DNA from 3 places in the Paenibacillus sp. FSL M8-0212 genome. Region 3 is predicted to be linked to each of the others. Evidence: predicted binding sites of a transcription regulator. Region 3 holds the regulator's gene; each other region holds the start of a gene.
The links. The regulator Rex, encoded in region 3, represses fermentation and respiration genes when NADH is low (regulators of the CRP and FNR family bind a similar motif). The targets are predictions, from matches to a motif close to TTGTGAAATATTTCACAA.

Region 1: the regulator Rex is predicted to act here: its motif matches at 5,442-5,459, upstream of MKX68_RS13550 (formate/nitrite transporter family protein).
Region 2: the regulator Rex is predicted to act here: its motif matches at 6,620-6,637, upstream of adhE (bifunctional acetaldehyde-CoA/alcohol dehydrogenase).

Annotation. Positions count from the first base shown of each region.
Region 1 is NZ_JBBORP010000001.1:3,045,356-3,053,266, reverse strand. Features, by position in the region: gene MKX68_RS13565 (class I SAM-dependent methyltransferase) at 1-344, opposite strand, end outside; gene MKX68_RS13560 (MFS transporter) at 558-1,781, opposite strand; gene MKX68_RS13555 (molybdopterin-containing oxidoreductase family protein) at 1,974-4,037, opposite strand; gene MKX68_RS13550 (formate/nitrite transporter family protein) at 4,482-5,333, opposite strand; gene MKX68_RS13545 (FAD-dependent oxidoreductase) at 5,709-7,070, opposite strand; gene MKX68_RS13540 (glutathione peroxidase) at 7,580-7,911, opposite strand, start outside.
Region 2 is NZ_JBBORP010000001.1:4,947,241-4,955,151, reverse strand. Features, by position in the region: gene pflA (pyruvate formate-lyase-activating protein) at 1-623, opposite strand, end outside; gene pflB (formate C-acetyltransferase) at 713-2,971, opposite strand; gene adhE (bifunctional acetaldehyde-CoA/alcohol dehydrogenase) at 3,927-6,539, opposite strand; gene MKX68_RS21800 (Crp/Fnr family transcriptional regulator) at 6,970-7,686, shown strand; gene MKX68_RS21795 (hypothetical protein) at 7,774-7,911, opposite strand, start outside.
Region 3 is NZ_JBBORP010000001.1:5,136,089-5,143,999, forward strand. Features, by position in the region: gene dinG (ATP-dependent DNA helicase DinG) at 1-1,478, shown strand, start outside; gene MKX68_RS22740 (redox-sensing transcriptional repressor Rex) at 1,698-2,351, shown strand; gene MKX68_RS22745 (amidohydrolase) at 2,338-3,645, shown strand; gene MKX68_RS22750 (DUF5590 domain-containing protein) at 3,685-4,215, shown strand; gene MKX68_RS22755 (hypothetical protein) at 4,516-5,043, shown strand; gene MKX68_RS22760 (AAA family ATPase) at 5,036-6,538, shown strand; gene MKX68_RS22765 (3-hydroxyacyl-CoA dehydrogenase family protein) at 6,672-7,544, shown strand; gene MKX68_RS22770 (acetate/propionate family kinase) at 7,541-7,911, shown strand, end outside.

The sequences.
Region 1 (7,911 bases), 2.1 Mb from region 3:
TCCAGACCGGCTCCAAGTATTACATATTGCGTGCCTCCCAATGCCATTTCATGAAGCAGCACTCGTTCGCAATATGCGGCACGTGCCAAGGGGGTTGGAGCAAGCTGGGTCTGTACAATCCACCTCAGTATCTCATCCGGGTCGTCCTTGATCAGATGAGCCATGTCCGGGTTGAAAAAATGGATACCTTGAATCATATTCTCACGGATATCCGAAAACTCTTGAGGAGTGATAAGCGCACTGGCTATATAATCATCCAAAATAAGAGGTGTATCGTATTGGCAGTGGTAAGATCGACCAAAAGCCGAAATCAAGGATGTAATGCTGGACTCATTTTGCTTCATCATATTTCATCCTCCCGTACAAACAAAAATAAGATTCCCCCTGGCCAGGAGAACCTTAGTATATACGGAATATTTTAATATGTAAATTATAGCATAAAAAGATTTTTTTGTCAATATAAATCTAAGGGATAATCTGACAGGTTAAAGTAGCTTTCTTTTCTCCTCCACTCTAACCTGTCCTCTCCCTTCATCATACGACTCAGCCCAAAAAGGCTAGGCGTCCATCCCATACTCCTTCACTTCACGGTTACGGTTCAACACTGCGTGCAGTACAAAACCAAGTACCGCAATAGCTGCTGTGCCTGTTGCCAGCCACGCTACCGGAATAAGTCCCTGTTTGTCATACATGACCCCCATCGCATAGGGGCCGATAACCCGTCCAACCGCACCGATCCCACCCGATATCCCGATGTAAAAAGGGGCCGCTCTGCCGGCATGCTCCGAGATAAATGCAGGTGTTGCAGGCGAGATCAACATCTCTCCAAACGTAGCGAGTACCATTGCGAGCACCATGCCCGGATAGCTGTACATGGTAATCATCACAATGTAGGCCATGCCATAGAATACGGCACTCGCGGTCATCTGGGCAGTGGAGGTACGGGCCATGGTCCGTTTCACCCAGCTGGTAAAAGGTTGGCCCACAAAGATCAGCACCCCGTTCAGGGTCCAGAGCAGACCGTACATTCTTTTTTCCATACCCTCAGAAATGATATACGGGGACACACCTGTATTCCAGATGGAGTTGCCGAATAACAGGAAGAGCACGCCCAAGCTCATAAACAGATATAATCGGGTATTACCCAGCAATGCCCAGACGCCCGGCCCATCGGGGACGGTTTTGCGTTTGGTCAGATGTACTTCCCCCTGATCCGGTTCGACCCGCGACAGATAATACCAGAAGAAAATCGCAAACCCGGCTGAGGTCACTCCGTTCAGTACAAAGCTGAGGTGATAGGAAAAGTCAGCCAGAAAACCACTCAGCGCCGTACCAATCGCCACCCCAATATTGTTCGCCACATAGATAATATTGAATAATTCACCGCGTCGCTCCGCAAACCGGAAGCCAATAAAAGCCTGAATCGCTGGCAGCGACAATGAACTGAACAGACCAATCCAGCCCATGGCACATATAAATACGACCCAATACGCACTAATCCAGGGCAGCGCAAACAAACCTAACGCATTAAGCGCCAGTGAGCCAATAATCAGCTTCTTCACGCCCACCCGGTGATACAACGAACCACCAAGCAATTGTCCAAAGATGCCACCCAGGGACTGAATGAGGATTACAAAACCCGCGTTAGCCATCGTCCGTCCTAGCTCATCAAACACATACATCGTGGTCAGCGGCCACATCAAGGCACTGCCGGTTGCATTAACTAAACTTGCTAGTAAAAATACTCTCACTTCTTTTGGATAGTTATCCAGCCATCTCATCATCGTTAAATCATTCTCCTTAGTACCTCTGCACAAACAAATGGCCATAAAAAATAGACCTTTGCCCTGACGGCATAACCATAACCAGCCAGAGCGAAGGTTTTATGAAGTGTTACATCTATTGCACTATAATCCTGCTCAAATTCTAGCCTTTGTTCATCTTACCTCAAAAAAATCAAGCTGCAAGCACACTCATTGACGCTTCACTTCAACAGTGGCCGAGAAGAAGGTAGCACCGTTGCCCATGTCCGACAATCGGTTGGATGTGAGTGAGTTGGCCCGCTGCTTCTTCCCGTCACCATCCCACCATAAGCCTTGGCTGATGACAGTTCCCGGCAGCATGGCTTCACTTACCTTGGCGGTAAGTTCAATGCGCCCACGATCATTCCATACGACCACCGCATCTCCATCCTCCACGTTTCTGCGGGCAGCGTCTTCAGGGTGCATTTGCAATAGAGGCATCTTTTCCAAACGCTGATGTTTGGCTGAATTGCCAAAGGTGGAGTTCAGGAAATTATGGTTTGGCGGCGACAGGAACATCAATGGATAGGTATCGGCAGGTCCAGCCGGATTCTCCCCATCATATCCTTCAACCAGAGCACTATAGGTAGGGAGCGGGGGAAGCCCTCTCTGTTCCATCGTCTCGGAATACAATTCGATTTTGCCTGAAGGCGTGGGCAGCTGATCCAGATATGTAGCATGTGACGTCATATCCAGCTTCACGAATCGATGTTCCTTCAGTCCCTCCAACGTGACCCCATTCATGTAGGGGTTGCCTGTGCCCTGAAGTGCGTCCTCAATCATCTGTTCCGGCGTTTCTCCGAAGATTGCAGGATCATACCCCATAGCCTGCCCAAGCAGTGAGAACAGTTCCACATTGCTCTTGCTCTCCCCAATCGGTGCAATTACCGGCTCTTGCAGATGAACGTACTGATGCCAATAAGAGGTGTACAGGTCCGTCGCTTCAAATGAAGATGTGGCTGGCAATACGATATCTGCATATTTCGCCGTATCCGTGATGAACAGATCATGCACAACCGTGAACAGATCTTCCCGTGCAAAACCTCGCTCCACCCGCTCGGTATCCGGTGCCACCACCAGTGGATTGCTGCAGTAAACCATCATAGCCCGGATCGGCTGCTCTGCTTCCAGCAACGCTTCACCAATCCGGTTCATGTTCACTACTCGCGGCTCCGGATTCTGCCGCAGCTCCGGACGTTCCAGCGCGTCGCTATTCGTGCTCGCGTAGCTGTTGGTGCGAACAGCACCGCCGCCTTGCTTCAGCCATTGCCCTGTAATGGCAGGCAGACAAGCAACGCTACGCACGTTCATCCCCCCATTATCATGGTGCTGGAGGCCATTGCCGATGTGAATATGGGCTGCCTGTGCGTTGCCGTATAGTTCGGCCAGCTCCACAATGGTTTCCTCCGGCACACCCGTAATGCGTGCAACACGTTCAGGGGTGTAACTGCGGACATGATCACGTAGTGCCTCATGACCCACTGTATACTTTTGCATAAACGCTTCATCCGTTAGTCCCCGTTCGAACAGCACATGCATCAAACCCAGCGCTAGTGCGCTATCCGTGCCCGGATACAAAGGAATAAACCAGTCGCCCCATTGGGCCGTACGATTGCGATGAACGTCGATGACGACGATCTTGGCGCCTTTCTTACGGGCTTTCTCCGCCAAAACGACCTGGTGCATATTCGTACTGACGATATTACCGCCCCATACCAGGATGAGATCCGCATGCTCCGTATCTTCCGGCACCGTACCCCGGTTGGCGCCCATCGTATATTTCCAGCCGGTATTTCCAGCAGAGTTACAGATCGTCTGCTCCAGCACACTTGCACCAAGCGCATTGAAGAAACGTCGGTCCATGCCGTCTACGCCGAGAATGCCCATGTTACCGTAAAAGCTGTAGGGCAGGATGCTCTCCGGGCCGTAAGTCTCGGACAATGCAGTGAATCTGGTCGTAATCTCGCGAATCGCTTCATCCCAACTGATTCGTTCGAACTTGCCTTCGCCTTTGGCTCCCACACGTCTCATCGGATATTGTAGACGCTCAGGGTGATACACCCGCTCGGTCATATTTCTGACTTTATTACAAATGGCACCCTTGGTGATCGGATGATCCGGATTGCCTGCCACCTTCACAATTTTACCGTTCTCTTTATGTAGTAACAGACCACAAGTATCCGGACAATCGAGCGGGCATACCGCTGCGAAAATTCCATTCTCCTGATCGATCATCGTATGGCTCCCCCTCTTTAAAAAACTATCCCTATATCATATCTTCTTCGAGGTTAATACGTAAAGAGAACAGTATGTTTTTGCTTCATATTCACTGCTATAGCGGCGTCAAAATATTTTCAAAAAAATGTTTTTTGAGTTTGATTCAACTTCAGAATTCAGGGGTAAATTAAAAATAAGGCATTAGGCTAGTGTTTCCCCACTTCCTCCTCATGCCATATCATGGACCACTCCCGAAATTCGCCATGAACAGGTTTCGTTCCCCCGAACCTTGTCATGGCGAATTTATTTTGCGTTAAACTCCAACAAGGACCCCACACAAAAAAACGATCCCGCCTTGCTCCATCACAGCATATTCGCCATGAATCGAACAAGACCAGAATCGTCTTTACTTCTACATGAATGTTCCATTACCCATGTATACATACGTGTATATATGCCCTGCTACGCCTGCTTGCTCCACATCGCTCTGGCCTCCGTCTCCACAGCTTCGATCGACGTGGCTACCTCCGGTTTCACTTTCGGCTCAGCTTGGCGCAGGTACACCACCCAATAGGCTGCAGCTACAAACAGAGCACCACCAGTCAGATTCCCGAGCCATACCGGAATGAAATTCATCACATATTGGCCCCACGAATAATGTCCTTCGAAGATTGCCGCCGGGATGAGGAACATATTGGCCACAACGTGCTGGAATCCAATCGCGACAAACGCCATCGTTGGAAACCAAATGCCCAGTACCTTGCCACTCATCGTATCCGATGCATAAGATAGCCACACGGCCAGCGCGACCAGCCAGTTACAGCCGATGCCAGAGATGAAAGCTTGCAAGAAGCCGTCATGCAGCTTGTGCCCAGCCATATCCACCACTTTAGCCAGATATACACCCTCTCCTGTCAGACCAAGCACATGTCCAAACGCGTATGCGACAAACAAAGCTCCAACAAAGTTACCAATCGTCACTAAGGTTAGATTTTTCAACATATTACCTACGGATAACTTTCGAGCAATCGTCGCGAGTGGAACTGCCATCATGTTACCTGTCAGCAACTCGCCACCACCGATGAGCACCAAGATTAATCCAACCGGGAACACTGCTGCTCCAATCAGATTAACCAGACTTCCCCACTCAGCTGGAGCAGAAGCAATCACCCGAATATCCAGTAGAAAACCCAGCGCAATAAAAGCCCCTGCCAGAAAACTAAGCACCAGTACAGAAGACACCGGATATTGAGCCTTCTTCATGCCTGTTTGCGCCGTATATTGTGCAACCTCAAGAGGTGTTTTTGCTGCCATATCATTCATCCTCTCCTTCATTGTTTATCATTGGATAAAACCATTTGAAATTCATTAGTTATGCGTTGAATACCATATCCTAATTGTATCTCGGTCCTCAACATAACTTTGTGCAAATTATCACAATATTATTTAAAAATATGCTATAAGAGTGTCCTGAAATAGTTATGACAGCAAAGTATAGTAAGACCTTTTGAAGCTAAAAAATCACAAAAAAGACTGACGATATACTCGCCAGTCTTCTTTTTCCTATATAATCGTCCGCCTTGTTTCGAAATCCTGGCAGTTATTGTGCACCTCATGTTTACAGATAAGCATGACTTATCTTTGTATGGCGTTTATCATGCTCGCTGTTCGACCATCTATTCTTCTTGCTTACACCATTGCTGGTGCTTTTACTTCTACCGGTGGCAGTGCTTGCAGACCAGCCGTGTTCAGGAAGTTCCATGGTTTGTTGTAATGTGGCTGGAAGAAGAAGTCGATGAAGGCCAGCTCATCTACGGTCATGTTGTTTTGGATGCAGACCGAGATCGTATTAATCGATTGGGTCAGGTCAACCTGAGACATCACCTGTGCTCCGACGATCCGACGAGTTGCCTGCTCATATACCACTTTAAGCAACAGTTTCTCAGCCGTTGGCATAAACTCCGGACGGTAGCTATCTTCCAGTACGACAGATTCCACAATCAAACCTTCGTCAGCAGCAGACATTTCCGTCATTCCTGTACCTGCGATATTTTGCTCATAAATTTTGATACCGGATGTTCCTTGTGTACCCATGTATGGTGTCGTAGGACGAACCAGGTTGCGGGCTACAAGTGTACCCATCCGTACGGCGTTGGTTGCCAGCGGAATGTAAGATGCTTTGCCTGTTGGGTTGTAATGAATAGCGCAGCTGTCACCTGCAGCGAAGACGTCTTTTTGACTCGTTTGCATATATTTATCCACGACGATTGCGCCGTTTGGCAGCATATCCACTTGGCCTTTAAGCAACTCTGTATTTGGACGGAAACCAATGCACAGAATAACCAGATCGGTTTCAAACTCTCCTTTGGACGTAATCACCTTAGTTACTTTGCCATTCTCTCCAGTAAACTTCTGTACCGTTTGACCAAGAGCCAGCTTGATGCCACGCCCAGTCAACGTATCTTCGATCGCATCCGTGAATTCAGGGTCCAGGTATTTGTTCAAAATCCGGTCCACACTGTCGATCAGGGTAACTTCCTTGCCATTCATTTGGAAAGCTTCCACCAGCTCAACGCCGATATATCCTGCACCTACAACGGTAACACGTTTGGCATCTTTGGCTTTTTCAATAATCGTGTTGGAATGATTGTAGTTTTTGCAAAGTAAGATGTTATCCATCTCGATGCCTTCAAGCTTCGGAACGACAGGCCATGACCCCGTTGTCACAATCAGTTTGTCAAACGTATCTTCAAATTCTTCCCCGGTTTGCAGGTTTTTAGCCCGAAGGGTATGACCCTTGGCATCAACTGCTGTAACTTCATGAAGCATCTTGGTCTCAACACCAAGCTCTGCCAATTGATTAGGAGAAGAATAGAACAAACCGTCAGGATCTTTCACAACCCCACCTACGTAGAGCGCAATGCCACAAGATAGGAAGGAGATATTGTCATTGCGCTCATACACCGTGATGGTAGCATCCGGGTACAATTTGGCGGTATTTACGATGGCTGCGGTCCCTGCGTGTGTACATCCGATAACTGCGATTTTCATTAAAAGTTCCTCCTCGAAATATATAAATGAGTTTGAATATAACGTTATAATGGTTGTGAAATATTTCACTTCTTGTTCGAAACTGTGTATGTGATTTATTTCACTTTATACACTCATTATAATGTGATCTTTTTCACATTGCAATAGGATGAGCAAAAAAAGTTTGTCGAAAGAAGTCATTTCCCTGTATTTAAGCCTTTCTCCCCTTCATTGTATTGGTTTCATTGTCCCCGGATTGGGGTCGATTTATGCTATGCAAAGGCTTCCGCGTTCCCTGTATGGACACAGTATGGACGTATAAAATTAGAGTCCTCTCCCACATTCATGTTTTACTTGTACAAAAATAAATGCATTCAATTTCCGCTAAATTGTTGATTTTTAGATTGGTAAACGCTTACAAATTTATCCTGAAGCCAACCTTACCTGTGAAGAGAATATAGCCACGCTATATAATAATCAAAGAAGCCTATCCTTGCTTATGCAAGGATAGGCTTCTCAACGTTCATGTATTAACCGAGCAATTTCTCGATATCTGCAATCATTGTCTCCGGTGATTCTTTCGGTTCAACACGACCTACCACTTCACCTTCACGGTTAACAAGGAACTTGGTGAAGTTCCATTGGATGTCGCTTGTTTCACCTACGCCAGGTTGTTGCTCCTTCAGGTATTGGAACAGAGGATGAGTGTACTCACCATTCACATCTACCTTGGCAAACACCGGGAAATTCACACCATAGTTAATCTGGCAAAATGATTCCGCTTCCTCACTTGTACCTGGCTCCTGCCCTCCAAACTGGTTACAAGGGAAACCCAGTACAACCAAGCCTTGATCGCGATAAC
Region 2 (7,911 bases), 190 kb from region 3:
CATTTGTAAATCCCCATCTGATGGTATGGAAGAATTTCGAATTTCTCGACGCCATTTAATGTTCCAATAAACCGTCCGAGGTTAAGCAAATCCTCTTCCTCGTTATGAATCCCAGGCACATACACGTGGCGTATCCACATTTTCCGACCTTGATCCGATAACCACTTGGCCGTTTTCAACGTTCTCTCGTTGGATTTGCCTGTCAGCTTGATATGTTTCTCGTCATCAATATGTTTGAGGTCCAGCAGAACCAGGTCTGTGTGATCCAAGAGATCGTGAATCCGTTCCGGTTCGTTAAATCCGTTACTGTCCAGTGTCGTATGCAATCCCCAGCGGCGCTTCACTTCTTTGAAGATTTCGCCTACAAAGTGAGCCTGTAACGTTGGTTCTCCGCCAGATATCGTGAGTCCGCCTCCGGAGCTGCGGTAGTAAGACAGGTAAGGCTCAATTTCAGCCAATACCTCCTCAAGCGTCATTTCTTTACCGCCATCCAGCGCCCAAGTATCAGGATTGTGGCAATACTGACATTTGAGTAGACATCCTTGCATAAAAAGCACAAAGCGGATGCCTGGGCCGTCAACCGTCCCGAAAGTTTCGAGTGAATGAATATGTCCGTTAACCATGCTGCCTCTTCCTTTCTGTATCCGCATCCGCTGTGCGTTTAATATGATTTGGAATGCCTTGCTCTAGCGGTCTTCTACTTGCAAATTACTTACATGGAGCCATGGAACGTACGGTTGATGACATCCAACTGTTGTTCACGAGTCAGTTTAATGAAGTTAACCGCATATCCGGATACCCGTACAGTCAGTTGCGGATAGTTTTCCGGGTAATCCATCGCATCAATCAATTGCTGACGATCAAATACGTTGACGTTCAGGTGATGAGCGTTTTGACCGAAGTACCCATCCATCATCGCAGTCAGATTGGATTTACGTGTAGTCTCCTCTTTACCCAATGCTTTTGGCACGATGGAGAATGTATTGGAAATACCATCAAGACTGTGTTCATATGGCAATTTGGCTACAGAGCCAAGGGATGCCAGTGCACCTTTTTTATCACGACCATGCATTGGGTTCGCACCTGGAGCGAATGGTTCACCTGCTTTACGACCATCCGGTGTAGTCCCTGTTTTCTTACCATATACCACGTTGGAAGTGATCGTCAGAACGGATTGTGTTGGCACTGCGTTACGGTAAGCTTTGTGCTTACGAATCATGCCCATGAAGTTCTCGACCAGTTCAACAGCAATGCTGTCTACGCTGTCTTCATTGTTACCGTAACAAGGGAAGTCTCCTTCGATTTCGAAATCAACTGCGATGCCTTGTTCGTTACGAATTGGTTTTACTTTGGCATATTTGATTGCACTCAGTGAATCTGCTGTAACCGAGAGACCGGCGATACCACAAGCCATCGTACGTACAATGTCACGGTCATGTAATGCCATTTCGATACGCTCATAACTGTATTTATCGTGCATGTAGTGAATGACGTTGAGGGTGTTCATATACAGCTTCGCCAGCCACTCCATCATTGGTTTGAAGCGTTTCATAACCTCATTGTAATCCAGTACTTCGCTAGTGATTGCAGGATACTCAGGTCCAACTTGTGCTCCGGATTTCTCATCACGACCACCGTTGATCGCATACAGGAGAGCTTTGGCCAGGTTGGCACGAGCGCCGAAGAATTGCATTTGTTTCCCGATCTTCATCGCCGATACACAGCAAGCAATACCGTAATCGTCACCATAGATCGGACGCATCAGATCATCATTTTCATACTGGATTGAGCTGGTTTCAATGGATACTTTACTGCAATAATCTTTGAAAGCTTCTGGAAGTTTCGTTGACCAGAGAACAGTCAGGTTTGGTTCTGGTGCAGGTCCCAGGTTGTGCAGTGTATGCAGGAAACGGAAGCTGTTTTTGGTTACGCGTGTTTCACCATTCACAGACATACCGCCGATGGACTCCGTCACCCATGTTGGATCTCCACTGAACAGTTCGTTGTAGTCCGGTGTACGCAGGAATTTGACAATCCGCAGTTTCATTACAAAATGGTCAACCAATTCCTGAGCCTGTTCTTCGGACAGAATGCCTTCTTGCAAGTCACGTTCAATGTAGATATCCAGGAAAGAAGATACACGTCCCAGGGACATCGCAGCACCGTTCTGTTCTTTGATGGCAGCGAGATAACCGAAGTACAACCATTGGAACGCTTCTTTTGCTGTTGTCGCTGGTAAGGAAATATCGAACCCGTGCATATCGCCCAATTGCTTCAATTCTTGCAATGCACGAATCTGTTCAGACAATTCTTCCCGCAGACGAATGACATCTTCATCAATGACATCAACTTCGAGTGCATTCAGTTCACCTTTTTTGTTACGAATCAGGAAGTCTACCCCGTACAAAGCTACACGACGATAGTCACCGATGATCCGGCCACGGCCATACGCATCTGGAAGACCTGTAATAATCCCTGCTTTACGCGCTGCACGCATATCGGAAGTATAAGCATCGAATACACCTTGGTTATGAGTTTTGCGAATGTTCGTAAATATATCAATGACGCCTTGAGGCAATTCGAAGCCGTATGCTTCACATGCATCAATCATCATCCGGATTCCGCCTGTTGGTTGAATGGAACGTTTGAACGGAGCATCGGTCTGAACGCCGACAATCTGTTCTTTGGATTGATCCAGATAACCGGGTTGGTGAGAAACAATAGTCGCTGGTGTGTTCACATCAACGTCAAGGACACCGCCGTTATCCCGTTCTTTTTTGGTCAGATCAGATACGATCTCCCACAATTCCTTGGTATTCTGGGTTGCACCTGCGAGAAATGCTTCATCACCGTAATACGGAGACAAGTTGTGTGCCAGAAAATCATTCACATCTACGGATTTGGTCCATGTTCCTTTGGTAAAGTTTCTCCAGCCTGTTTGTTGTTTGACATCTTTTTCAATCACCGACATCTTAATCCCTCCACTAATTTGGATTTCTGGACACATAACATCTTGCTTCATTCGTAGCATTGTGTGCCCAGAGCCGCGATTAATGTGAATTGTTTCACATAAACCGGAACATGTTCTCTCTACTTGGGAACCGGAACCGCGGGATGAATGTTTTTCTTACATTTTCAGTATACGACTTGGGGCTTTCATCATCTGTGATTTTTGTCACAAAGTCAGTGAACTAACTCACTCCACCTGCGCTTTGTCCCATTGAACCCTGTAAATTCACACTTAGCCACTGCGCGGGCAGAACAACTTAAATTTACTGAAAAAGCAAATGAACCATAGATGATGTACACTGGCCACTACAAGGAGAGAATAACCTTCCGATCGCTGTTATCCCCGGATTTTTTGATTCATTTTTTTCAAAGGTGAAAATCCAGTGATAAAGGCGAGCGCTTCGCTTCTTCAGGTTTTTTCTCTCCTCTCCGTTATCGTGTACATAGGTAGTTCAACTGATAAACCAATAAAATTCAAAATTTACTTCAAAGGCGAACGCTCCGCTTCTTCAGTTTTTTCTGCCCTCTCCGTTATTGTGTGAACATCTGGCTCAAACGGCCACATCACGAATTCCGTGCCACCTCTTTAGAACCCTTTTGCTCCTCTATGCTCGGAGCAAAACAAATCTTAAAATAAATCCTGAAAAACAGATGCTCGCTCTTCTGTTTTTCTGCCCTTTTCTTTATTGTCGAACATCTGGCTCAAACGGCCACATCACGAATTCCGTGCCACCTCTTTAGAATCCTTTTGCTCCTCTATACTCGGAGCAAAACAAAACTTAGAATAAATTCTGAAAAACAGATGCTCGCTCTTCTGTTTTCTTCCCTCTCGTTATTGTGTGAAAGACGGCAATCGGGGCTCCCCTCTCGGGGAACCCTGATCTTCTTGCCGTAAGGCACGCTTCATTCTAAGTTTATTATTCAAACTTTCCGTAGAAAGCGTTGCGGTATACATCAGCCAGTTCAGTTACCAGCGGCAACTTCGGATTGGCAGTTGTACATTGATCTTCGAAGGCACGGTCTGCCAGATAATCTACATGTGCTTCAAAGTCTTTGGCATCAAATCCGATTTCCTGGAACGATTCTTCAATGCCCAATGTTTTGTTCAGTTTGCGAATCGCATTGATGAGACTGGTTACGCCTTCTTCTGTTGTACGAGCAGGCAATCCCAAGATGCGGGCAATTTCGGCATACCGCTCATCCGCTACAAAGTGAGAATATTTCGGGAACGATGCAAATTTGGTCGGTTTTTTCGCGTTGTAACGAATGACGTGTGGCATCAGGATCGCATTGGTGCGTCCGTGTGCGGTGTGGTACTGACCGCCCCATTTGTGCGCCAAGCTGTGGTTAATGCCCAGGAATGCGTTGGCAAATGCCATACCAGCAATTGTAGAAGCATTATGCATTTTCTCACGTGCCAGTTTGTCACCTTGCAGTGCAGATTGCTCCAGATATTGGAATACCAGTTGGATTGCTTTGATCGCAAGTCCATCCGTGTAATCATTTGCCATGACAGACACATAAGCTTCAATCGCATGCGTCAGTACGTCCATACCTGTATCTGCAACGGCTGTTCTAGGCAGGGAGTATACAAACTCCGGATCAACAATCGCTACGTCTGGTGTTAGCTCATAGTCGGCCAATGGATATTTGGTGTTACCTTGATTTTTATCTGTGATAACCGCGAACGATGTCACTTCAGATCCTGTACCGGATGTGGTAGGAATTGCTACAAATTTCGCTTTTACGCCGAGACGTGGATATTTGTAGATCCGTTTGCGGATATCCATGAATTTCTGTTTCAGATCGTTGAAGTCCGTGTCCGGGTATTCATAGAACAACCACATGGCTTTTGCAGCATCCATCGGTGATCCACCGCCGAGTGCGATAATGCAGTCCGGTTGGAAGCGGCGCATCATTTCGGTTCCGCGGTCTACCGTTGTTGTGGATGGATCTGGCTCTACATCGGAGAATACTTCGATCGCTACCGGCATTTGGCGTTGACGCAGATAGTGTTCTACCTTTTCAACATATCCAAGTTTCACCATCATGGCATCCGTAATAATCGCCACACGTGTGATGTCAGGCATTTTGGCAAGATACTGTGTTGCCCCTTTTTCGAAGTAGACTTTGTTTGGCACTTTGAACCATTGCATATTCACGGTACGGCGAGCCACCCTTTTCACATTGATTAAGTTCACAGCGGTTACGTTGGAAGAAGTCGAGTTACGTCCGTATGATCCGCATCCCAGTGTCAATGACGGCATGTTTGTGTTGTAGATATCCCCGATGGCACCGTGTGTGGATGGTGAGTTCACAATAATCCGTCCAGTTTGCAGACGATCTGCAAATTTGCCGATCACTTCTTCATTTGTGGAGTGGATAACCGAGGAGTGACCCATGCCGCCAAATGCAACCACTTCTGCTGCACGTTCAATTCCCTCTGCTGCCGTTTTGACTTTGTAACAAGCCAGTACCGGACTTAATTTCTCAGCCGACAATGGGAATTTTGTACCTACCCCTTCAATCTCGGCCACGAGAATTTTGGTGCCTGCTGGAACTTCAATACCGCACAATTTCGCAATGCTTACCGCAGATTGACCAACAATTGCCGGGTTCACCGCACATTTCTCGGCATTAATCGCACCTGCTGTCAATTTTACTGCTTCATCTTTGTTAACAAAGTAACAGCCATTTGCAATCATTTTTTTCTTCACTTGATCAAAGATCGGTTCTTCAATGATGACCGCTTGCTCGGAAGCACAGATCATGCCGTTGTCGAAAGACTTGGACAGAATCAAATCCGTTACTGCCTGATTGATATCCGCGCTTTTCTCGATAAAGCAAGGTACGTTACCTGGTCCTACGCCCAGTGCAGGTTTACCACAGCTGTACGCTGCACGTACCATGCCTGATCCGCCTGTTGCCAGAATGAGAGCCACATCATTGTGATTCATCAGTTCGTTTGTACGATCCATGGAAGGATCATCAATCCACTGAATACAATCTGCTGGTGCACCATGTTTCACAGCAGCTTCCAGCAGGATTTTGGCAGCTTCCCGGCTACAATTCTGTGCAGATGGGTGGAAACCAAAGATGATTGGGTTACGCGTCTTGATGGAGATCAGTGCTTTAAACATCGTTGTTGATGTTGGATTGGTTACTGGTGTAATCCCCATGATGATGCCGACCGGCTCCGCAATTTTCTGGAAGCTCTCATATTCGTTATCTTCAATCACACCTACGGTTTTGTCATACTTAATGCTGTGGTACACATATTCTGTTGCAAATATATTTTTGGTGATTTTATCCTCATACACTCCGCGGCCTGTTTCTTCTACGGCCATCTTGGCGAGCATCATGTGTTTATCCAGACCCGCAAGCGCCATCGCTTGCACAATCCGGTCAATCTGCTTCTGGTCCATCTTCATGAATGCGGCGTGTGCTTTATTCGCTTTGTCGATTAACGTTTGAATATACTGACCTGCTGTCGGTTCTTTTGCTGGGGCGACTTCGTTCTTTACAGCCATCTCCCTCATCCTCCTAAAGGTTCGTATTAGTTTGTCTCTCTCGTTTACATTCACATCGTAACATGACAATAAACTTAATTATGTGATTTTTTTCACAAAGTATAACAAATTTAATTTAAGTTTTGTAGTGTCCTTCATACGACCATTTTCACTTCCTATTTAAAATATAGGGCTGTAAAATTCATCCTCTCCATTAAAAGTGAATTTTATCACAATGTTTGAAATTTCGTCATTTTTGCCCCCTTTCCTTCCCCCTCAAACGGTAAGATTAGGTATATACTGAACTTAAAAATTGAACCACCGCAATTTGTACCGTCCTTCCTCCCGGCCGAGATGACCCTGATCAGGACGGCAACGGTTTGCGGCGAACCTCGGAGGCTACTGCTTATTACAGAAGGTCGTCCGATGGACATAAAGGGGAGATAGACTTATGAGAGAACTAACCACTGTACTGGAAAAGCGCGGTAATACCAACTGTTTCTCGGAAGCAAATTTCAACCATCTGCTGGTTACCATGAAAGATAGAACCTATCCGGAAGGTACACATCTATACTGGGAAGGCGACATCTCTGACAAACTTTATTATATGAAACGGGGTCGTGCCCAGATCACCAAATCCACGGATGAAGGCAAGGAACTGATCATGTACATGTATCAATCCGGTGATATGATTGGGCAGGCTGATCCCTTCTTTGGCTCTAAACACAGCTTCTCAGCGGAAGTATTAGAGGACAGTGAGATCGGTGTACTGGAGCATAAAGACCTGGAGATGTTAATCTGCCAGCATTGTGACTTCGCGATCGACTTTATGAAATGGATGGGCATCCACCACCGGTTGACACAGACCAAATTCCGGGATCTCATGTTATACGGTAAACCGGGTGCACTCTGCTCCACCCTCATTCGGTTGTCGAATTCGTATGGTGAGCCTCATGGAGAGCATGTCATTATTCACAAAAAAATTACCCACACGGATCTGTCCAATATGATTGGAGCCACTCGTGAAAGTGTAAACCGCATGTTAAGCGACCTGCGTAAGAAAGATGCGATTGAATACGACAATGGCATGATTGTTATCAAAGATCTGAAGATGCTGCAAGGGATCTGTCACTGTGAACTTTGCCCGAACGAGATCTGTCGTATTTAATATTTGACTATGCTAATCGGATATTGCTTATATATTTAATGAAAAAAAGCCCAGTTCTCTAAAAAGAGATTGGGCTTCTTGGTATACTTAGGATGCATTGGTCAATTCAAGTTTCACCGCATCACGTGGATTCAATTTCATGTCCAGACCATTTTCCATTAATTCTTTGTCATTCACCATAATGACCCACCGCTCATTCATACGAGGCGTGACATTCTCGACCGA
Region 3 (7,911 bases):
CCTATGAGAGTCTTGTAATCGATGAGGCACATCATCTGGAGGATGTCGCTGGTAAACATCTTGGAATGCATATGAAATATTTCACTTTGGTTCATACACTGACCCGCCTGTTTAAAGACAGTCGTAATGGTCAGCTGCCTATGCTTCGTTCGCAGTTATCCGGGCATGAGAATTCGGTGCAATGGGGCTCCATGGTGGATCAGATGTTCCCGCTCGCTCTTGAGGTCAAGGAACTGTGGGATCGTATGAGCGATGCCTTGTTTGGTCTGTTGCCTGAACGAAGTGATGCTTCACCGGGCGAGACGGGGCAATTTTCACTGCGTCTGAAAGCATCTCAGAAACCTGCAAAATGGCAGGAGTTGCAGGATCTGGAGAACCAGATCTATGTGACTCTGGGCGATTTGGTTCGCAAAGGGGACAAATTGCTGCTTGAAGTGAAAGAGGATCAGGATGATTATCAATCGGATAGTCTGATTACGGACATTACAGGATTACTGAAAGATCTGACCACATTGAAGGAGAATCTACGTTTCTTCATGCGAATGGATGACGCCAAAACAGTGTACTGGATGGAAGCCAGCGGCCAGTTCCGCAGTAAATCACTCCAGCTGTATGCCGTACCTGTAGATGTCAGTGCCCAACTTAAGGATTTGTTTTTTGATAAAAAGAAAAGTGTTGTGCTTACATCAGCTACGCTTTCGGTAGATAAGTCATTCCAGTTCATGATTGAGCAGCTTGGCTTGCAGGATGCTTCCGAGAATAATCGGTTGTTAACGTCGATGCTGCCATCACCTTTCAACTATCGCGATCAGGCACTTCTGGTGATTCCGCGTGATTTCCCGAGTGTGAAGGGAAGTGTGGGTGATGCGCACTTTGTTAATATGCTGGTGCAATCACTCGCAGAGACGGCAATTGCTACGCGTGGACGCATGATGGTTCTGTTTACTTCATACAAGATGTTGCGACAGGTCTATGATCCGCTGAAGGAGGCGCTGTCTGGCAACGACATCTCGTTGCTTGGTCAAGGCGTTGATAGTGGAAGTCGTTCCAAATTGACTCGCAGGTTCCAAGATGCCAAAGCAACAGTACTTCTGGGCACAAGCAGCTTCTGGGAGGGTGTAGATATTCCGGGAGAAGCGCTGACCTGTCTCGCTATTGTAAGATTGCCTTTCCAACCGCCGAATCATCCGTTGGTGGAAGCCAAGAGTGAGTTGCTTCAGGAACAGAAGAAAAATCCGTTCATGAAACTGTCCGTGCCACAAGCGGTCATTCGTTTCAAGCAGGGATTTGGCCGATTGGTGCGTACAGCAAAGGACAGAGGAATTGTCATTGTTTATGATACACGTGTGATTGAAGCGTACTATGGTAAATTCTTTTTATATTCATTACCAGGTCCCAAAATGGAGCATATGCTCACGGAGCAGATGGTTCCACGAATCACCGAGTGGTTGGAAAAACCTGCTAATGAACAAGAATAATGGTTGTTCTGTTCGTTATATCATTGCATGACACTATCGTTTGGCGTTAAACTTTATTAGATATTTCCGTATCCGATTAGAGCAGTTGCACGTAAGAACTTATAACCTAAATTACAAGGAGCATTCTGTATAAAATGTCACGTTTATCTTTGAGTTTATACAGAATGCTCAACTTTTCATCTATTATTTTTATCGTGGCCTTGGTAAGGGGGAGCAAGAATGAAATCGGATAAAATTTCGGAAGCGGTGGTACGACGTCTGCCTGTATACTTGCGCTATTTGAGCGAGTTGCACCAGCGTGAGGTGGCTACTGTTTCTTCTCAAGAGCTTGGACAAAGGCTGGATCTGAATCCGGCCCAAATTCGAAAAGACCTGGCTTACTTCGGTGATTTTGGTCGTAAAGGGATCGGGTATGATGTATCCTATTTGATCGAGAAAATTCGTCACATTCTCAAAATCGATCAGCAAATTAATGTAGCTCTGGTAGGTGCGGGTAACCTCGGACAGGCCTTGTCCAACTACAACGCATATCTGAAAGACAACATGAAGATTGTTGCTGTATTTGATGCATATGGACCGAAGATTGGTAGTCAAATCAACAGTTTGACGGTAAAACCAATGAATGAATTGACGGAAGCGGTTAAAACGGATAACATCCGCATCGGTATTATTACGGTTCCGGATACGGAAGCTCAAAATGTAGCCGATCAGCTTATTGAATCGGGAATTGAAGCGATCCTTAATTTTGCACCAACAATTCTAAAAACACCGCCGCATATCCGCATTCACCATGCTGACTTTACAACGGATCTGCTTAGTTTGGCCTATTACTTGGAGACTGGAAAGGACGATGAGGAAGATGACAACAAATAGATGGGTAATTCACAACGGCAAATTTGCCGTTAATGAAGGCGGCACAACATGGAACGTTGTTCAAGGATACATGGTTGTTGAGAATGACAAGATTGTGCATATTGGTGAGACATTGCCGGATGGAGACGAAAATTGTACCAAAGTGGATGGAAAAGGATTGTTCTTCCTGCCGGGTCTGATCAATACGCATGGTCATGCAGCGATGTCGTTGCTCAGAGGGCACGGAGACGATCTTGCGTTGCAAGTATGGTTGCAGGAAAAAATGTGGCCGATGGAAGCGAAAATGACTTCAGAAGACGTATATTGGGGAACTTCGCTATCGGTGCTTGAAATGTTGAAAGGCGGAACTACAGCTTTCCTGGACATGTACGATCACATGGATCAAGTTGCCAAAGTTGTGGAGCAATCCGGCGTTAGAGCAGCACTGGCACGTGGTGTAATTGGGCTGTGCTCGGAAGAAGAGCAACTGCGGAAGCTGGAGGAGTCGGCAGCGTTTGCACGTGAGTGGAATGGACAGGCCGATGGTCGCATTACAACCGTAATCTCGCCACACGCACCATATACATGCCCTCCTGACTACATAGAGAAGCTTGTACAGGTCGCAAACGACCTAAACCTTCCTCTTCATACACATATGTCGGAAACGCTTCGTGAAGTCGAGCAGAACGTGGCTGATTATGGACTGCGTCCTGTAGCACATCTGGAGAAACTGGGCTTTTTCTCCCGTCCATCCCTGGTTGCACATGCGGTGCATCTGAATGACGAAGAGATTGAGATTCTGGCCCGTCATGATGTGGCTGTATCCCATAACCCGGGAAGTAACCTGAAACTCGCTTCCGGTGTTGCGCGTGTACCTGCGTTGCTGAAAGCAGGAGTTACCGTGTCACTCGGAACTGACGGACCAGCAAGTAACAACAACCTGGATATGTTCGAGGAAATGAGACTGGCTGCATTGATCCACAAAGGTGTATCTGGTGACCCGACGGCAGTGCCAGCAGGCGAAGCGTTACTACTCGGAACGTCATATGGTGCCAAATCAATCTTCTTGAACAATACCGGAGCACTCCAGGTCGGCATGAAGGCTGACTTTATCGCCTTGGACATTGAACAGGCACATTTCTATCCACATACAGACCTGATCTCACATACGATCTACTCGGCTTCTGCCAAAGATGTTGAGCACGTATGGGTGGATGGGAAACAAGTGGTGAAACATGGCGAATGTCTGACGCTGGATGAAGAGCGTATTTTGCGTGAGTCTCAATTGGCATTTGATGGTCTGCTTGCTCGTTAATTGCAGGATAGAGCATCATAGGGAAAGGAAGTTCGGCTTTTGAAGAAAAAAAAGAAGTGGATATGGATTTCGCTGCTTGCACTGGTTCTGATTCTGTTTGGACTTCAGCGTTATTACGTCCATGTCACGCAGGACCAGCGCAAGGAAGAAGCGCTCGCCATACAGGCAGCTCAGGAGCAACTGGGCATTACATCCTATGATGAATTGCGCAAGTACATCTGGGGAGACAAAGAAGGCTCTGACAACATCTACTGGACCCTGATCGGCAAAAATAAGGATAACCAGGATGTTATGGTTTGGGTTAAATTCGATGCAAACAATCAACCGGCTAAGGGTGCAAACGCTGTACACAGTGAGCTGCTGCAGAATGGCATGTCCGAAGCGCAGATCCGCAATCGCTTCAGTTCTGAAGTTCCTGCCGGCGAGATTAAACGAATCATGCCCGGAGTTGTGAATGGAATATATGTGTGGCAAGTGTATTATAAAGACGGTACGCATAACCACTATCGTTTTTATCGTTTTAGCAACGGAGAACAGGTGGACCTGGTCTACACACTCCCGAACAGCTAGAACAAATAGAGTGACATAGCTAGAGAATGAATGAAACAAAAGAACCGGCAGACGGATATCCGACTGAACCGGTTCTTTGTGTTGCCCGTAAACTTAAATAATTTAAATAGTTAAAATTAATAATTTATTCATATTTTCGCCTTCGAAATTGTATATACGATGTGATATACTCAGATATGTACTCAAAGTTACATTCAAAACAAATAAACCTGTCGAAATTATCGCAGGAGTCAATGTGCACATATTCTTATATACCAATAAGCCAGTAGGTTGGGCCAAAATCTGGGAGGGGTAATTCACTTGAAACTAAAAGTATTGCCTATTGCTTTAACTGCCGTCATTTCAGCCGTTGTGTTGTTTGGAGGTTGGTTTGTATATCGTCAGGTGGCTGTGCAGAATCCGATTGAAAAGATGGTTACCCAGTACGATGGAGTCAATGACGTTCAATTAACTATTAACCGCAATGACGTACAATTGAAACTGGATCTGCAACCCGATGTTGATTTGGGCAGACTGGTACAATATATTCACAAAGAAGGACAGAACTTGATTGGAACACGTTCACTAAAATTGGACGTTGTGGATCATTCCAGTGAAGCACTGGAAAGTTGGTGGGGTGATGCGATGTTTACCGTAGCTCAGGCGATGGAGAACAAGCAATACACCGAGATTACACCAACGTTGTCAAAGATGGCGACCAATGGAATTAAGGTGAATACAGCGATGGATGACAACAATGTATATGTCAGTCTCAGAGACGGAGATGCCAGCAAGTTTATTATTCTGCCGCGTGTGCCCGGTCAGATAGGAGTGTGGCCTAATGCCTAAGTGGACAAAAGAAGTTGCCATCGGATTTTTTCCCGTATTGATTATTTTTCTTGCTTTTACTGGTGTTAATATTGTTCCGATTCTGATTGCAGCGGTGCTTGTCGGAGCTTTGCTGTTCATGATGCAAATGCGTGGCGGGATTACAGTAGGCGCTGCACAGGAACGTAAACGGAAGAAAAAAGGACCTTCCAAGCTTACTTTTGAAGAAATTGGCGGACAGGACAGTGCCAAGCAGGAATTGCGTGAAGCACTTGACTTTCTCATCAAACATGAAGAAATTCGGAAGTTCGGGATTCGCCCGTTAAAAGGGATCTTGCTGACGGGCCCTCCAGGGACAGGAAAAACGTTGATGGCCAAGGCTGCTGCCCATTACACCGATTCTGTTTTTGTAGCAGCATCTGGCAGTGAGTTCGTGGAAATGTATGTTGGTGTGGGTGCCAGCAGAATTCGGGATTTGTTCAAGGACGCGAGAACTCGTGCCACCAAGGAAAATAAGGAAAACGCTATTATATTTATCGATGAAATCGATGTGATCGGGGGGAAACGTGAGGGCGGTCAACAGCGTGAATATGATCAGACCCTCAATCAGCTCTTGACGGAAATGGATGGAATCTATTCTTCCGATACGCCGAGAATCCTTGTTATCGCTGCAACAAACCGCAAAGAGATGCTCGATAGCGCTCTGACGCGCCCGGGACGTTTTGACCGCCACATTCAAGTGGACTTGCCTGATAAGAAGGGCAGAAAGCATATTCTGGAACTGCATGCGGTGAATAAACCTCTGATGAAGGAAGTTAATCTGGAGAAAACAGCTGAAGAATCGTATGGTTTCTCCGGTGCACAGCTCGAAAGTGTGATGAACGAAGCAGCAATATACGCCATGCGGGACGGGCTGTTGAACATCGAACAGCGGCACTTGTCCCTGGCTATTGATAAAGTCATGATGGGTGAGAAGACAGACCGTGAGTCCAGTGTGGAAGAGAAGAAAAGGGTCGCCATTCATGAATTGGGACATGCCATTATGGCAGAACTTGTTCGTCCAGGCAGTGTTAGTCAGGTGGCACTTAGTCCGCGTGGTCAGGCGCTGGGATATGTACGTCATAACCCGCAACAGGAACAGTTCCTCTATACGAAGCGCTTCTTGGAAGAGCAGATTATGATTGCACTCGGAGGAGCAGCTGCGGAGGAAATGTACTACGGTGGTCGTTCCACAGGGTCACGCAATGACTTTGATCAGGCAACCAATGTGGTACAGACCATGATGGCTTCCGGGTTGACTTCACTTGGGATTGTGAACATGGATATGGTGACAACCGAGGAACTTATGCGAGAGAATAAATTAATTTTGCAAGAACTGATGGAACAGACAAAGCGGTTGCTTGAAGAACAACGGACAATTTTCGACAATTCACTCGACATCTTGATTCGTGAGGAAGTTTTGTCTGGCGAACAATTTCGTTGTCAATTTCGTGACAGTGCCCTTCTACCAGCATAATTTATTTATGCTGGTTATTTTTTTTTACATTTCACTCGTGCTAAGATATTATTATATGTTGGGTCGAAATTTGTAATTTTCGGCGAACAGGGTACAATAGAGAAATAGAGAACCGAAAGGATGGAGCAGAACCATGTTTTTCAAAAAAATAGGAGTTGTCGGCGGCGGTACGATGGGGCAAGGTATTTCCCAGATGCTAGCAGCCAAAGGACTTGATGTGCTTCTCGTGGAGCATACAACACAAAAGCTGGATCATGCATATGACATGATCGAAACCAATCTGGATAAACAACTGGAGAAATGGGCGATTACAAAAGCGGAGAAGAAATTGATTCTTTCCCGTATTACCAAGGTAGCTCATTTAGCTGAACTTGGAACTTGCGACATGGTCATTGAGACGATTTCAGAAGATCTGGATGCGAAAAAAGCAGTATTCAGCCAACTGGACCAAGTTTGTCCAAGCAATGTCATTCTGGCAAGTAATACATCCACGCTGAGTTTGACCGAGCTTGCAAGCTCGACCAAATACCCAGAGCGTGTTATTGGTATGCACTTTATTCACCCGGTATCCCGGGTTGATCTTGTAGAGATTATTCGTGGACTGAAAACTTCGGATACAACTTTCGAAGAGACCAGACGTTTTGTTGAAGAAGTAGCGGACAAAAAAGGAGTCATGATCTATGAATCACCTGGATTCGTAACTTCCCGCTTGATCTGTCTGCTGATTAACGAAGCGTTGCATGTATTGCAAGAAGGTGTTGCATCTGCTGAAGATATCGATGATGCAATGCGTATCGGATACAACTTCCAACATGGACCACTCGAAATGGCTGACCGTTTCGGATTGGATTCTGTTGAAGCTGCACTCGAAAGAATGTTCCGTGAATTCGGAGAATTGAAATATCGTCCTTCTACAGTCCTGAAGAAAATGGTGCGTGCAGGACACCTGGGTGTCAAAACAGGCGAAGGATTCTTCAAGTACGACAAGGATGGTGACCGACTGTGAAAGTACTCGTAATTAATGCGGGGAGTTCCTCGCTCAAATATCAACTGTATAATATGACTGACGAATCTGTCCTGGCTAAAGGTCTGGTAGAGCGGATCGGAATGGATTCCTCCATTCTGACGCACAAACCAACAGGCCGTGAGGATGTTACAGAAGTTAGTGAAATTCTGGAACACACAACAGCAATCCGTAAAGTCATTGATATTTTGACTCACAAAGAAAATGGTGTACTGGATTCTGTAAGTGAAATTCAAGCTGTTGGACACCGTGTTGTTCACGGTGGTGAAGCATTTAAAGAATCTGCACTGGTAGATGATGCAGCCAAAGCTGAAATTCGTCGTTTGTTCGACTTGGCTCCACTTCATAA